2 regions of the Amycolatopsis sp. CA-161197 genome follow, and region 2 is predicted to be linked to the other one. Evidence: riboswitches for the same ligand, from Rfam matches in the RefSeq annotation. Region 2 holds a riboswitch; the other holds the start of a gene.
What was found. A riboswitch is a leader RNA that binds a small molecule or an ion and turns the genes downstream of it on or off. The one in region 2 is predicted to bind S-adenosylmethionine.

Region 1 (7,470 bases), 1.8 Mb from region 2:
ACGGAATCGCGCAGCGGCGGCACGTCGGCGATCAGCGCCTCGGCGGCTTCCACGCGGTAGCGCGGCTTCGACGAGCGCGCCTGCGGGCCGCGGCGCAGCCACGCCAGCTCCTTGCGCGCCAGGTTCTGCCGCTTCTCCTCGGCCGTCGCGGCCAGGCGCGCCCGCTCGGCGCGCGCGAAGATCCAGTCGGCGTAACCACCTTCGTACTGCTCGACCCGACCGTTGGCGACCTCCCACGTGAGGCTCGCGACGGTGTCGAGGAACCACCGGTCGTGGGTCACGACCACCACGGCGATGCGGCGGGCCAGCAGGTGATCGGCCAGCCACCGGACACCTTCGACGTCCAGGTGGTTGGTGGGCTCGTCGAGCACCACGAGGTCGAGCTCGCCGGTCAGCGCCGCGGCCAGCGCGACGCGACGGCGTTCGCCACCGGACAGGTTCGCGGTCGGGGTGTCGAGGCCGATCGCGGTGATCCCGAGCCCGTCCACAATGGACCGTACGCGTGCGTCGGCGGCCCATTCGTGTTCCGCGCCATAGCGTTCGAGCACGACGTCGCCGACCGTGCTGCCCGAAGGCAGCTCGGTGCGCTGGGTGACGACGGCCATGCGCAGATCACGAACATGGCTCACGCGGCCGGAATCCGGCTCGCTCAGACCCGCGAGCACCTCCAGCAACGTCGTCTTGCCGCCTCCGTTGAGACCGACCACACCGATGCGCTGTCCTGCGGCGACGCCGAGCGAAACGCCGTCCAGCAGCGGTTTCACGCCGTACGACTTGCTCACCGACTCCAGGTTGACCAGGTTGGCCATCCGATTCAGCCGATCCTTTCCACAGTGGACTAGAAGTTCAGGCGTGCACGCGCGGTGGCGCGCCACGGGGTGCGTCGTCTCCGCCGACCAGCCGGGCGCCGGGCACCGGGCCGTGGGCGACGCGCACCGTCCGGCACACGCCGGCGCCGGACAGCTCGGCCGCCACCTCGACGGCGGCCTGCGCGTCGGCGCAGAGGAACGCGCACGTGGGCCCCGAGCCGGACACGCAGCCGGCCAGCGCGCCCGCGTTCACGCCCGCACGCAGCGTGCGGCGCAGGCCGGGGCGCAGCGACACGGCGGCCGCCTGCAGGTCGTTGCCCAGCAGCAGCGCGAGCTGACGCGGGTCACCCGAGGCGAGAGCCTCGACCACGGGGGTGTGCGAGCCGATGCGCGGCGGGTTGCCGTCGGTGCGAAGGCGGTCGAGCTCGCCGAACACCTTCGGCGTCGACAGGCCTTCGGTGTCGAACGCGAGCACCCAGTGGAACGTGTGGCGCGACAGCACGGGCACGAGCTGCTCACCGCGGCCGGTGCCGAGCGCGGTGCCGCCGTAGAGCGCGAAGGGCACGTCGCTGCCGAGCTTGCCCGCGATGGCGGCCAGCTCGTCGCGCGTCACGTCGAGCTTCCACAGCGAGGCCAGGCCGACGAGCGTCGCCGCCGCGTCGGCGCTCCCGCCCGCCATGCCGCCCGCGACGGGGATGCCTTTGCGCAGCACGATCCGCACCTTCGGGTCGTCGCCTTCGGCGCGACCGGCGTAGGTGGCGAGCTCCTGGGCCGCGCGCCAGGCGAGGTTTGTGGCGTCGGTGGGCACCGACCCCTCCCCCTCGCCGAAGACCTCGAGCCCCGGGTCGTCGGTGACCGCGACGGTCACCTCGTCCGTGAGCGACAACGCCTGGAAGACGGTGACCAAGTCGTGGTAGCCGTCCTCGCGCAGGTCACCGATGGCCAGGTGCAGGTTGACCTTGGCCGGGACCCGGACGGTGACTGGTGGTGGAACTACGGCGAGCACCCGTCAAGCCTACGTGGCCGGGCGCCTGGCCTCCCCACCAGGAGAAAACAGCCGTTTTCAGGACGGCTGTCCCAACCTCTCGGACACGCTCCCGACTCTCCCGTCCCCCAGTCCCACCGCACCCCACCGTGGCGTTGGTTGCGCTCAACGCACCCAATGCGGCGTTCGTTGCGTTGAACGCACCGAACGCCACAGTGGGGCGCGGTGAGCCGGAGGTGTGGCGAGCGGTCAGGCGGCGACGCTCTGCGCGGCCCGCACGGCCGGCGTCACGTGGGCGCCACGGTCGGCGATCCACGCCAGCGCCGCGTCGGCGCGCTCGCCGCGGACGCCGATGCGGAAGCGGGCGATCGGGGTGTCGCCGATGCGCGTGAGACCGCCGCCGATGGTGGCGACCTCCACGTCGAAGCGGCCGGCCGCCTCGGGCAGCAGGGCGCCGACGGACGCGAAGCCGATCAGCACGACGTCGGCGGACCGGTCGTACTTCGCGGCCTGCGCGCGGGCGGTCTCGATGGCCGGCAGCACCGCCTGCGCGGTCCAGCTGCCCGGCGAGGCGATGAGGTCCAGCACGTGACCGCGTTCGACGACCGCGCCGTCTTCGAGCACCGCGACGTCGTCGCAGACGCGGCGGACGACACCGGCGTCGGGCGTGGTCAGGAGCACGGTGGTGCCCAGCTCGGCGCGCGCCCGGTCGAGCACGGCGAGCACGGCGCCGGCCTCCTCGGGGGCGATGCCGGCGGTGGGGTCGTCGGCGAGCAGCACGGCGGGGCCGGCGGCGAGGGCCTTGGCCACGGCGACGCGGCGCAGCTGGCCGGGCGTGAGGTCGGCCGGCTTCTGCGCGGCCCGGGCGGTGAGGCCCACGAGGTCGAGCAGGTTGCCGACGCGGCTCTTGCGCTGCGGGCCGTCGACGCCGAGCTGCTCCAGCGGCGTGGCGATGTTGCCGGCCACGGTGCGCTCGGCGAGCAGCTCCGGCTTGGTGCCGACGACACCCAGCTGACGGCGGACCTCACGCAGCCGTCGGCCGTCGAGCGCACCGGTGTTGAGGCCGTCGAGCCGCACGACACCGCGGTCCGGGCGCTCCTGCAGGGCGATGCAGCGGGCGAGCGTGGACTTGCCGGAGCCGGCGGGACCCACCACGCCGAAGAGGGAGCCGGCCTGCACGTCGACGCTCACATCACGCAGCGCGGCGACCGGATTTCCGTTGAGGGGAAAGGACTTGGACACGTTTTCGACAGTGATCACGAAGAGAGCTCCAGGCATGAGGCGCAGCACCGTTTCCGGGCGCGCCGGGCGTCACCGAATTACCGTCCTTTTCGGACGGTGCGCAGAATTGCGGAAGAAAGATCAGGCGATGACTGTGGAGCGTCGACACGCACATACCGTGCGGCGACCTTCATCGACGACGCGCCGCCGGGTCAACAGGAGCGGGCGGGCTACCCTCTGCATCGGAAACAGCCTCCATCGGTCCTGGCTGTAGCACCTGCCCCATGGGGGGTGGTTGCTGCGACTTCGGCGAGCCAGGTCTCTCAGTCGCTCGGGATGGACGTTTCTGAGTAAAGCCGATCCCATTGGGTGAACGCAAGCGCGTTGGTGCAGATCACACGAGTGGTGGTGCCCGGATACCGGGACACCCGCAGCCACATCGTGGACCCCAAAAGCTCCGGCACCGAATTTCTTCCGCGCGGCGAATCCAGCCCTTATTCCACTGTGGACGCCGCCGATCCCTGGTGGAGGCGCGATTCCGGCCCGACAATTCCGCGACGGCCCGCGCGTGGGTAAATGACGGTTCGGCCAGGTAGTTCGCCACGGCGAGACACCGCGTCTTCCCGGCCGGACACCCGCTCCCGTCCGCGAGCCGATTCCGGCCGGCTCACCCCATCGGTGATACACGCGTATCCTATACAGTTGTATCACCAACGCGGAGGAGAACCGTGGCGCACCGGGTCGACCACGAGCAGCGCCGGCGCGAGATCGCCACGGCGGTGTGGCGGATCGCGGCCGAACGCGGGCTCGACTCCGTGAGCATGCGCGAGGTGGCCGCCGAGGCGGGCGTGTCGCTGCGGCTGGTGCAGTACTACTTCGAGACGAAGCACAATCTGCTCGTGCTCTCCCTGCGTTATCTGCACGAACGCGGCGAGCAGCGCACGCAGGCCCGCATCGCGGCGCAGGTCGACCAGAGCGTGCGCGGCGTGGTCCGGACGCTGCTCACGGAACTGCTGCCGCTGGACGCCGAGCGTGAGCTGTCGCTACGCGTCCACCGCGCCTACTTCAGCCGCACCCACAGCGACCCGGCGCTGGCGAAGGTCTTCCTGCAGGCCGAGACGCCGATCGAGGACCTGCTCACCAGCCTGCTGCGCCGCACGGTTCTCCCGCCCGGCGTCCAGCCGCGGCAGGAAGCGAACCTCCTGGTCGCGGGCTTCACCGGACTCGGCCTCGACGTCCTCCACGGCCGCTTCACGCCGGGCGAGGTCCTGGCGACGCTGGACTACCACCTGGCACGGCTGTTTCAGGCTTGAGCCGCGAGCCGCACGAAGTCGTGCACGTCGAGCTGCTCGCCGCGCGTCTTCGGGTCGATGCCGGCCGCCACGAGGAGCTCACCCGCGCGGTCGGCCGAGCCGGCCCAGCCGGCGAGAGCCGCGCGCAGTGTCTTGCGGCGCTGGGAAAACGCGGCGTCGACGACTTCAAACAGGCGTTGCCGCTCGACGCCCTCCACCGGAGTGCCGCGTTCGAAGGACACGAGCGACGAGTCGACGTTCGGCACCGGCCAGAACACCGACCGCGGCACGGCGCCGACCTTGCGCGCCGGGCCGTACCAAGCGAGCTTCACGCTGGGCACGCCGTAGATGCGGCTGCCGGGACCGGCGGCCATGCGGTCGGCGACCTCGGTCTGGACCATCACCATCCCGCGCTGCAGCGACGGCAGCTCGGCCAGCAGGTGCAGCACGACGGGGACCGCGACGTTGTACGGCAGGTTCGCCACCAGCGACACGGGCTCGGCCGGCAGGTCCGCCGCGCTGATCCGCAACGCGTCGGCGCCGACCACGGTCAGCTGATCCGCGACGGAAGCGGCGCGTTCGGCGGCCGTGCGCGGAAGCCGCGCCGCCAGCTTCGGATCGATCTCGACGGCCACCACGCGGGCACCGGCGTCGAGCAGGCCCAGCGTCAGCGACCCCAGCCCGGGGCCGACCTCGAGAACGACATCGCCCGGCTGAACTCCGGCCAGCTCGACGATGCGGCGAACCGTGTTGGGGTCGTGCACGAAGTTCTGGCCGAGCTTCTTCGTCGGCCGGACGTCGAGCTCGTCCGCCAGCCCGCGGATCTCGGCAGGCCCCAGCAGTTCAACCACCGGGGAAGCCTACCGAGCCTCGGGAACTGCGGAACTCAGGCCCGCTTGCCGCAGACCGGCCAGGCGCTGTAGCCACCGCGAGCGTCGCGGACCTTCTCGGCAATCGAGATCTGCTGCGCGCGCGAAGCCTGGTTCGGGTACGCCGCGTACTGGTCGCCGCCGTAGGCATCCCAGGTGCGCTTGTCGAACTGGAGGCCGCCGTAGTAGCCGTTGCCGGTGTTGATCGCCCAGTTGCCGCCGGCCTCGCACGCTGCGATCCGGTCCCACGCGGAACCGTCGCCGATCGCCGGGTCGGCGGGCTTCTTCGTGCCCACCTTGAGGATCTTCGGCTTGGCCTCGAGGAGGACCTTCACCGAGACCTGCTCGCGGGAGACCTCTTCGCCGTTCTTCTTGGTGACCTTGTAGGTCACCATCTTCTGGCCCGGGGTGCCCGGGTCCTGAACGGTGGTCTTGCCCTGCTCGAGCGTCGGGTCGTCGACCTTCTGCACGTCGGGGTCGATGGTCTCCTGCTGGTTGACCATCGAGATGCCCATGCGGCTGACGTGGACTTCGGCGCCGTCCTTGAGGGAGACGTTCAGACCACCCTCGACCGCGTCGTCCGGGCCGAGGTTCATCTTGAAGTCGGAGAGGAACTCCTTGGTGGTCACCGCGTTCGTGGTGACCTGGCGCGGCGCGTTGGTGCCGTCGAAAAGCGTGATGTGCTTGAGGGTCTTGACCTGCACGGTCGAGCCCTCGAGCGGCAGCTCGCCGGTGCCGGGCATCGACGTCCAGGCGCCCTTGCCCATCATGTCGGCCATGCCGAGCTGGGTCATGGCCTCGCCGAGCGTGGTCGCGCGCACCCAGGACGGGCGGGACACACCGTCGACCACGAGGTTCAGCTGGCGACCGCGCTCGAGCTTGATGACGCCGCCGTCGCCGACCTCGGCCTGCGGCGAGGGCGAGAGCGAGTCGTGGGCGCCGACGGAGAGGCCGGCGTCTTCCAGGACCTCGCCGACGGTGTCGCCGTAGCTGTGGACGGTGACCTCGTGGCCGTCGACGTCGACGGTCACGCTCTTGTTCATCGCCAGCGCCGCGGCACCGCCGCCGCCGACGGCGATCAGGACGGAGAGCACAGCACCCTTGAGGAAGCGGCGCTTCCAGGTGCGGGTCGCCTCGCGCAGGCCTTCCTCGACGGCGACCTTCTTGGCCTCCGGAGTGGCGGTGCGGTCCTCGGCGAGCTCGTCCGGGATGGCGAGCGGCGGGAGCATGGTGGTCTCGGCGTTGATCAGCCGGATCAGCTCGTCGACGTCGACGTCGATCTCGGCCATCATCGCGTCGGCGTCAGGGCCGAGAGCGGCCAGCACGTCCTGCTCGGTCACGTACAGCTCGTCGGAGAACCCGAGGTCCCCGTATGCGGTGTCTTCGAGCTCGCGGTCGAGCACGGCCACCGAACCAGCGGAAGTGAAAAGGGTCTGCGCAGCACCACGATTCTCGGTGCTATGGCGCGAGCCACCCTGCCTACTACCAGTCACTGGGTCGTTCCCTTTCCCAGGACAGGACGTGTCACCACGACCTGTTCCTTCGTCGCGACGCACCATTCGGCGCGCCTCTCAAGTCCGACACCCCCAGCCAGCGCCATCGTCACGGTCCCGAGTCGTACCAACCTCGGTGCCGCTTCCCCGACGTGCACTGACGTGACTGTGGGCGTATCAGCCGGATCCGCGTCCACGGTTCCGACCGGCACGATCACGGGACAGTAACGGAGGTCGCCGGGTTGCGCAAACACCCCTCGGAGTGTCGTGACCTGTGTCACTCGTCAGTGTGGGCTACTGCGCTCCCCGAACGTCGCAATCCGTTCAACCCGTTGTGACACTGGGCAATTGGTAGACGCGTTCGGCGGTGGTCCGGACCGCCTGGGCCACCTCGTGAACCGCTTCGCCCCTCAGCGCCGCGAGGTGCCGGACGGTGTAGGCGGTGCAGTAGGGCTCGTTCGGGCGCCCACGGAACGGGTGGGGGGTCAGGAACGGCGCGTCGGTCTCGGCGAGGTACTGCCCCGCCGGCGCGAGCCGCGCGGCCTCGTGGAGCCCGCGGGCGTTCTTGAAGGTGACGGTGCCGGCGAACGAGAGCACGTAGCCCTTGTCGAGGCAGCGGCGCGCGATGTGCTCGTCGCCGGAGAAGCAGTGGAAGACGACGGTGTCCGGTGCACCCTCTTCGTCCAGGATGCGCAGCACGTCCTCGTGGGCCTCGCGGTCGTGGATCATCAGCGTCTTGCCGAGGCGCTTGGCGAGGTCGATGTGCCAGCGGAACGCGTCCTGCTGGGCGTCGTGCGGCGA
Region 2 (7,470 bases):
TCATGTGGTCCACGGCGATACCGCCCCACTCCGTCGCGATCCCACCGGGCTCGACCACGACCACGTCGATCCCGAACGGCCGCACCTCCATCCGCAGCGAGTCGGAGAACCCCTCCAACGCGAACTTGGTGCCGTGGTACCAGGCGCCCAGCGGGGTGTAGATCTTGCCGCCCATCGAGGAGATGTTCACGATCCGGCCCGAGCGTTGCGCCCGCATCACCGGCAGCACGAGCTGGATCAGCCGCGCGGCCCCGAAGACGTTCACCTCGAACTGGTAGCGGGCCTCCGACAAGGGCACGTCTTCGACGGCGCCATACGAGCCGTAGCCGGCGTTGTTCACCAGCAGATCGATCCGGCCGGACTCCGCGACGATCGCCGCCACGGCCTTCTCCACCGACTCCTCGTCCGTCACGTCCAGCGCGAGCGTCCGCACCCCACGTTCGGCGAGGTCCGCCATCCGCTCCACCCGCCGCGCGGCGCCGTAGACCGTGTAGCCACGCTCCAGCAGCTCCCGCGCGGTGGACTCTCCGATACCCGACGACGCGCCCGTGACCAGGGCGACCTTGGGGGCCATGACCAACACCTCCTGAAAGTGAACCAGGACTCAGGTTTATCATGAGTCACCGTTCACTTTCAACCGGGCGGATTTCACCGGGGTCGTTCTCGGCGGGGTCTCCGTCGACGGCGGCGAACGAGTGGTGCTCGTGCGTCACCACCCAGCGGCCCTGGTCCTTGCGCAGGCCGATGGTCAACCGCAGGTGGTGGTCCGGTGGATCGGCGGGGGTGCCGCAGCGCAGGAGTGCCCAGGCGAACGCCACGTCGTCACCAGCGGTCACGTCGAGCTCCAGGATGGTGAACGTCGCGCCTTCCGCCTGCCAGGCGAAAAACGGCGGCCAGGTCTCGCGGTACGCGTCGATCCCGCGGACGCCTTCGTGGGGCGGCGGGACGTCGAACATCACGATGCCGTCGGAGTGGCCGGTGAGGACGCCGTCGAGATCTCCCGTGTGGACGGCGGTGGCCCAGTTTTCGATCAGGGTGCGGATCTCGGTTTCGTTCGTCACGGTGGGGCCCTTCCCGGTGAGCGCCGTCGAGAGCGGCGATGGGCGACAGCATCGCACCGAGGGCGGACCGGAACGGGCGTTCCGCCGCCGCGGAGGCCGAGTTGTCCACAAGGGGGCAGTTATCCACAGGTCGCCGGATTCGGGCTGGTGGCCGATGTCGATCAGCGCCTAGCGTCGCACGTGTGTTCGAGCAGACCGCCCGTGATCCGGGCACTCCCGTGAACGCCAGGCTCGCCTGGCTGGCCGACCAGCTGGCGGCGGGCCCCCGCACCGTCGGGCCCGGCGGCCGGCTGGTCCGGCGCTGGCTGCCCGGTGGTGCCGACCCGGCCCACCCCGGTCTGCCCGGCGTGCTGAAAAGCCCGCGTGTCCTCGTCGGACTGGGGCTGGTGGTCGTGGCCGTGCTGATCGCCGCGGGGTTCGCGGTGTTCAGCGGGTCGCCCGCGACGGAGGTGGCGCCGTCGCTGCCGAGTGCGAAGGCGCACCCTTCCGTCGCGGCACCGGCGTCCTCGACCTCGGCGAAGCTGGTGATCAGCGTGATCGGCCACGTCCGCGCGCCCGGCCTCGTCACCGTTCCGGCCGGCTCACGCGTGGCCGACGCGGTGCGGGCCGCCGGTGGCGCGGACCCCGGCACCGATCTCTCCAGCCTGAACCTCGCCCGCAAGCTCACCGACGGCGAGCAGCTCGCGGTCGGCATCACGGTCGCGTCCTCGGCCCCGGCCGGCGCCGGCGCGGCTCCGGGCAAGCTCGACCTCAACTCGGCCACGCCTGAGCAGCTCGACACCCTGCCCGGCGTCGGCGAGGTCACCGCCGGCCGCATCATCGACTGGCGCACCCAGCACGGCGGCTTCTCCAGCGTCGAACAACTTCGCGACGTCGAAGGCATCGGCGAAAGCAAGTTCGAGAAATTGCGCGAGCAGGTGACGGTCGGATGATGTTCGTCCAGCAGGACGCCGCGCCGTCGTGGCGTGACCACGACCTCCGGCTCGTTCCGGCGGCACTGGCGGCGTGGGGTGGCACCCTGGCGGGCCTGCGGCTCGGGTGGTGGGCGGCCGAGGTTTTCGGAGTGGTGGCGGCGGTTTTGTCGGCCGTGCTGCTCGCGCGGCGGCGTGGGCGGTGGCTCGGCGCGGCCGGCGCGCTGCTGGTGCTGGGGCTCGTCGTGGCGCTGCCGACGGCGTGGCGCATCAGGGGAGCGGAGCAGGACCCGCTCGGCCAAGCCGCGGCGCACGGGGTGACCGCCACGGTCCGTGTCGAGGTCACCGAGCGACCGCGGCCGATCCACAGCGCCGGCTACGCCGATCAGCAGGCGGGCACGCGGTCGGTGGCCATCGACGCCCGGGTGGAATCGGCCACTGTGGACGGTCGGCCGGTGGTGTCCACCGGCCGGGTCCTGCTGCTCGCGCCGGTGGCCGGGTGGGGCGCTCTCCTGCCGGGCCAGGAGGTCACGGCGGCGGGCCGCCTGGCGCCGGCGCGCGGGGGTGAGCTGACGGCCGCGGTCGTCTACCTGCAGGGCGCTCCGGTCGGGGTCACGCGGGCGCCGTGGTGGCAGCGGGCGGCCGCGGCGTTGCGGGTGGGGCTGCACGAGCTGTGCGCGGTGCTGCCGGAAGAGCCGGCGGGGCTGCTGCCCGGACTGGTTCTGGGTGACACGAGTGCGTTGCCGGAGCAGGTCGAGCAGGAGTTCACGGAGTCGGGGCTCACGCACTTGATGGCTGTCAGCGGGGGAAATCTCGCGATTCTGTGCGGCTCGGTGTTGCTGTTGTGCCGGTTGCTGCGCATCGGGCCGCGGGTGTCGGCCGTCGCGGCGGGGTTGTGCCTGGGTGGCTTCCTGATTCTCGTCGGTCCGGCGCCGAGCGTGCTGCGGGCGGGAGTGATGGGCGGGGTGGCGCTGCTGGCGCTGGCTTTGGGCCGGCGTGGCTCCGCGTTGCCGGCGCTGGCGTTCTCGGTGTGCGTGCTCGTCGCGTGGGATCCGGTGATGGCGGCGGACTTCGGGTTCGCGCTGTCGGTGTTCGCGACGGCGGGGCTGGTGCTGCTGGCGCCGAGGTGGGCGGATTCGCTGGTGCGCCGGGGGATTCCGCCGGGGTACGCGGAAGGGATCGCGGTGCCGCTGGCGGCGTTCGTGGTCACCGCGCCGGTGATCGCGGGCATGGCGGGCACGGTGAGCCTCGTCTCGGTGGTGACCAACGTGCTGGCGGCGCCCGTCGTCGCGCCGGTCACGGTGCTCGGGGTGCTGGCCACGGTGGTCGGGCCGTGGTGGCCCGGGGCCGGGCACGTGCTGGTGCACCTGGCCGATCCGGAGGCGCGCTGGCTGATCACCGTCGCCCGGCACGGCGCCCGGGCGCCGGGTGCGGTGCTCACGTGGCCGGGTGGCTGGTGGGGCGGGGTGTGCGCGGCCGGGGTGCTGGTCGTGGTGGTGGTCGCGTTCCGGTTCCGGCGCGCGCGGCTGGTGGTGGCGATGGGACTGGTGGCGGTGCTGCTGATCGTGGTGCCACCACGGGTGCTTTCGCCCGGCTGGCCGCCGAAGGGCTGGGCGATGGTGGAGTGCGACGTCGGCCAGGGCGACGCCGTGGTGCTGGCCACGGCGGAGGCCGGGCGGGCGGTGGTCGTGGACACCGGGCCGGAGCCGGGGCCGGTGGACGAGTGCCTGCGGCGGCTCGGCGTGGATCGGATCCCGCTGCTGGTGCTCAGCCACCTGCACGCCGACCACATCGGCGGGCTGTCGTCGGTGTTCGACGGCCGCGCCGTGGGGGCGATCGCCGTCGGGCCCGGGCGCGCGCCGGCGTGGGCGTGGCAGCAGGTGTCGCAGGAGGCGGCGACGCACCACGTTCCGTTGCTGGAGCTGAGCGACGGGCAGCGGCTCGACTGGCCGGGGCTGTCGCTCGACGTGCTCGGGCCGCGCTACGTCACGGCGCGGGCGGCCGCTCTGCAGGACGGCACGATGATCAACAACAGTTCCGTGGTGCTGCGCGCGACCACGGCGGCCGGGAGGGTGCTGCTGACCGGAGACGTGGAGCTGGCCGCGCAGGCCGACCTGCTGGCCGAGGGAGTGGACCTGCACGCCGACGTGCTGAAAGTTCCGCACCACGGCAGCAGGTACTCGTTGCCCCAGTTCCTCGAGGCGGTGGGCGCGCGGGCGGCGATGATCAGCGTGGGTGCGGGCAACAGCTACGGGCACCCGGCGAAGTCCACAGTGGACGTGCTGGGCACGTTGGGTGTACTGGTGACGCGGACCGATGTGGACGGTGACACGGCCGTGCTGCCCGGTGCCGGCGGGCCGGCGGTGGCGCGCCGGGGTGAGCCGCGCGGGCCGCCCCGCTAGGGGTGCGGCCCGCGGGCCCGGTCAGCTCAGAGGCCGAGGGCCTTGCTCACGGCCTCGGCCGACGGGGGCACGGTCGCCTTCGGGCCGATGCGGCCTTCGAGGGCGTCGAGCGTCTTGAGGCCGTCGCCGGTGATGAGCAGCACGGTGTCGGCCTCGGGGTCGAGCTTGCCGGTCTCGATGAGCTTCTTCGCCGTCGCGACGGTGACGCCGCCGGCAGTCTCGGTGAAGATGCCTTCGGTGCGCGCGAGCAGCCGGATGCCCTCCACGACCTCCTCGTCGCTCACGTCCTCGATCGCACCGCCGGTGCGGTTGACGACGTCGAGCACGTAGGGGCCGTCGGCGGGGTTGCCGATCGCGAGCGAACGGGCGATGGTGTCGGGCTTCACGGGCTGGACCACGTCGTGTCCGGCGCGGAAGGCGGCCGAGACGGGGGAGCAGCCGGTGGCCTGCGCACCGAACACCTTGTAGGGGCTGGCTTCCACGAGACCGAGCTGGCCGAGCTCGCGGAAACCCTTGTCCACCTTGGTCAGCTGCGAGCCCGAGGCGATCGGCACCACGATCTGCTCCGGCAGGCGCCAGCCGAGCTGCTCGGCGACCTCGTAGCCGAGCGTCTTGGAGCCTTCGGAGTAGTAGGGGCGCACGTTGACGTTGACGAACGCCCACGTCGGGTGCTCGCCGGCGAGCTCGGTGGCGAGGCGGTTGACGTCGTCGTAGTTGCCGTCGACGGCGATCAGGTCACCGTCGTAGACGGCGGTGGTGAGGATCTTGGCGCGCTCGAGCGACTTCGGGATCAGCACGACCGACCGCCAGCCGGCGCGGGCCGCGGCGGCGGCCGTCGCGTTGGCCAGGTTGCCGGTCGAGGGACACGCGAGGACCTCGAAGCCGAACTCGCGGGCCGCGGCCAGCGCGACGGCGACCACGCGGTCCTTGAAGGAGTGCGTGGGGTTGCCGGTGTCGTCCTTGACCCACAGGGACTTCAGGCCCAGGGCCTTGGCGAGGCGGTCGGCCTTCACCAGACGGGTGGCGCCGGGTTCGGTGTTCGGGATCTCCTCGACGGTCGAGGGGACGGGAAGGAGCTTCTTGTAGCGCCAGATGTTCTTGGGGCCGGCCTCGATGTCTTCGCGGCGCACGCGGCCGAAGTCGTAGGCGACCTCGAGCGGCGAGAAGTCCTCCGCGGACACGAACTCCGGGGCGAGCGGCTGCCGGTGGCCCTCTTCCTTCGACACCAGTTCGACGGCCGGACCGAGGTCCAGGGTCTTCTTGGTGGAGGTCGTGCCGAGGGTAACGGTCATCGCGAGGTTCCTTTCCTCATCTGCCCCGCAAACGCGGGCCGGAATTGGCACCGTGGTCGTCAGCTATCCCGCAAATTCGGGAAGACAGGCTGTACGCCGGTTGCCGGGGCTTCGTCGGGCCGTTCCCTCTGCCCCTCTGGATGAGCGGTGTTCAGTTGTCGGCGCGCCGCGGTGTTTCCGGTGGAGCTGTGTTTCCGGCGGAGCGGGGCGCTGCCTCGGGTACACCGTACGACATGGCGATCACCTCGTGCCACGGTGGCGGCGCACATCACCGGAGCGGGCGCGGGGCCGGGCGGGTGAGAGGATGGCGGGGTGACCACCGCACCCGCGCCGCTCCACCTCGTCCTCGGTGAGGAAGAACTGCTCATCGAGCGGGCTGTCCGCGCGTCGCTGGACGCCGCGCGGGCCATCGACTCCACGGCCGAGATGACGCGCAACCGGGTGTCCGAACTCACACCGCCCGTGCTCGCCGAGCTGGTGAGTCCTTCGCTGTTCAGCGAGGGGCGGGTCATCGTGCTCGACTCCGCGCACGACATCTCGCAGGAGCTGGCGGACGCGGTGATGGCGTACCTCAAGGCGCCCGCCGACGGGATCGTGCTCGTGGTCGTGCACAACGGCGGCGGGCGCAGCAAGGCGGCCAAGGCGCTGCCCGCGGCGCTGAAAAAGGCGGGCGCGGAGATCACCGAGTGCCCGAAGCTGACGAAGCCGGCCGAGCGCGAGTCGTTCGTGCGCAACGAGGTGCGCCGCGTCGGCGGCAAGATCGACGCCGCGGGCGTGATGGCGCTGATGGACACCGTCGGCTCCGACCTGCGTGAGCTGTCCTCCGCGGCGACGCAGCTCGTCGCCGACACCGGTGGCGTGGTCGACGAGCAGGCCGTGCGCCGCTACCACACCGGCCGCGCCGACGTGACCGGCTTCGCCGTCGCGGAGAAGGCCGTGGGCGGCGACCGCGCGGCGGCCCTGGAGTCGCTGCGCTGGGCCATGCAGCTGGGCGTGCCGCACGTCCTGGTCGCCGACGCCCTCGCCGACGCCGTGCGCACGATCGCCCGCGTGTCCGCCGCCGGCCGCGGCAACCCGAACCAGATGGCCGGCGAGCTGGGCATGCCGCCGTGGAAGATCCGCAAGGCGCAGGGCCAGTCCCGCGGCTGGGGCCAGGACGGCCTCGCCACCGCCATGCGCGTGGTCGCCCGCCTGAACGCCGAGGTCAAAGGCGTGGCAGCCGACGCGGACTACGCCCTGGAACGCGCGGTCGTCGAGGTCGTCGCCGCCAAGGGCGAACGCTGACCCTGCTCGCCTCGGCAGGCCCCGAATCGCCGAACGGTGAGGCTGAACCCGTCGCTCCGAAACGGGCAACGCGCCGGACCGGTACGCAGCCGTGAGGGCGCGCCAGTCCAGGCAACTGTGTGCGTCGAGAACGGTCGAGAACACACGAAAAAGCCCGGCGACCAGGCGGTCACCGGGCTCTTTCAGGTCTGGCAGGGTGTCGCTGCGATCAGCTCAGAGCTGGTTCGCGCGCTTCGCGAGAGCCGACTTCTTGTTGGCGGCCTGGTTGGCGTGGATGACGCCCTTGGTGACGGCCTTGTCGAGCTTGCGGGCGGCGTCGCGCTGGAGTTCGAGGGCCTTGGTCTTGTCGCCGGAGTCGGCGGCCTCACGGAACTTGCGGATCGCGGTCTTCACCGAGGAGCGGATGGCCAGGTTGCGCTGGCGGGCCTTCTCGTTGGTGGTGATGCGCTTGATCTGGGACTTGATGTTGGCCATGAAGGCGTCCTGCTTTCGTCTCTGTGAAGGTCGCTGCCGCGTCGAA

Region 1: linked by a shared signal. The riboswitch ahead of ACQPXB_RS43625 (methionine ABC transporter ATP-binding protein) and the one ahead of thrC (threonine synthase) in region 2 are both predicted to bind S-adenosylmethionine.

What each region holds. Positions count from the first base shown of each region.
Region 1 is NZ_CP192059.1:9,209,213-9,216,682, forward strand. It holds gene ACQPXB_RS43615 (ABC-F family ATP-binding cassette domain-containing protein) at 1-809, opposite strand, end outside; gene ACQPXB_RS43620 (4-(cytidine 5'-diphospho)-2-C-methyl-D-erythritol kinase) at 847-1,815, opposite strand; gene ACQPXB_RS43625 (methionine ABC transporter ATP-binding protein) at 2,044-3,054, opposite strand; SAM riboswitch class I at 3,268-3,358, opposite strand; gene ACQPXB_RS43630 (TetR/AcrR family transcriptional regulator) at 3,744-4,328, shown strand; gene rsmA (16S rRNA (adenine(1518)-N(6)/adenine(1519)-N(6))-dimethyltransferase RsmA) at 4,319-5,158, opposite strand; gene ACQPXB_RS43640 (transglycosylase family protein) at 5,194-6,579, opposite strand; gene ACQPXB_RS43645 (TatD family hydrolase) at 6,994-7,470, opposite strand, start outside.
Region 2 is NZ_CP192059.1:7,380,201-7,387,670, reverse strand. It holds gene ACQPXB_RS34810 (oxidoreductase) at 1-574, opposite strand, end outside; gene ACQPXB_RS34805 (nuclear transport factor 2 family protein) at 621-1,061, opposite strand; gene ACQPXB_RS34800 (helix-hairpin-helix domain-containing protein) at 1,244-1,993, shown strand; gene ACQPXB_RS34795 (ComEC/Rec2 family competence protein) at 1,993-4,374, shown strand; gene thrC (threonine synthase) at 4,401-5,666, opposite strand; SAM riboswitch class I at 5,680-5,813, opposite strand; gene holA (DNA polymerase III subunit delta) at 5,979-6,950, shown strand; gene rpsT (30S ribosomal protein S20) at 7,164-7,424, opposite strand.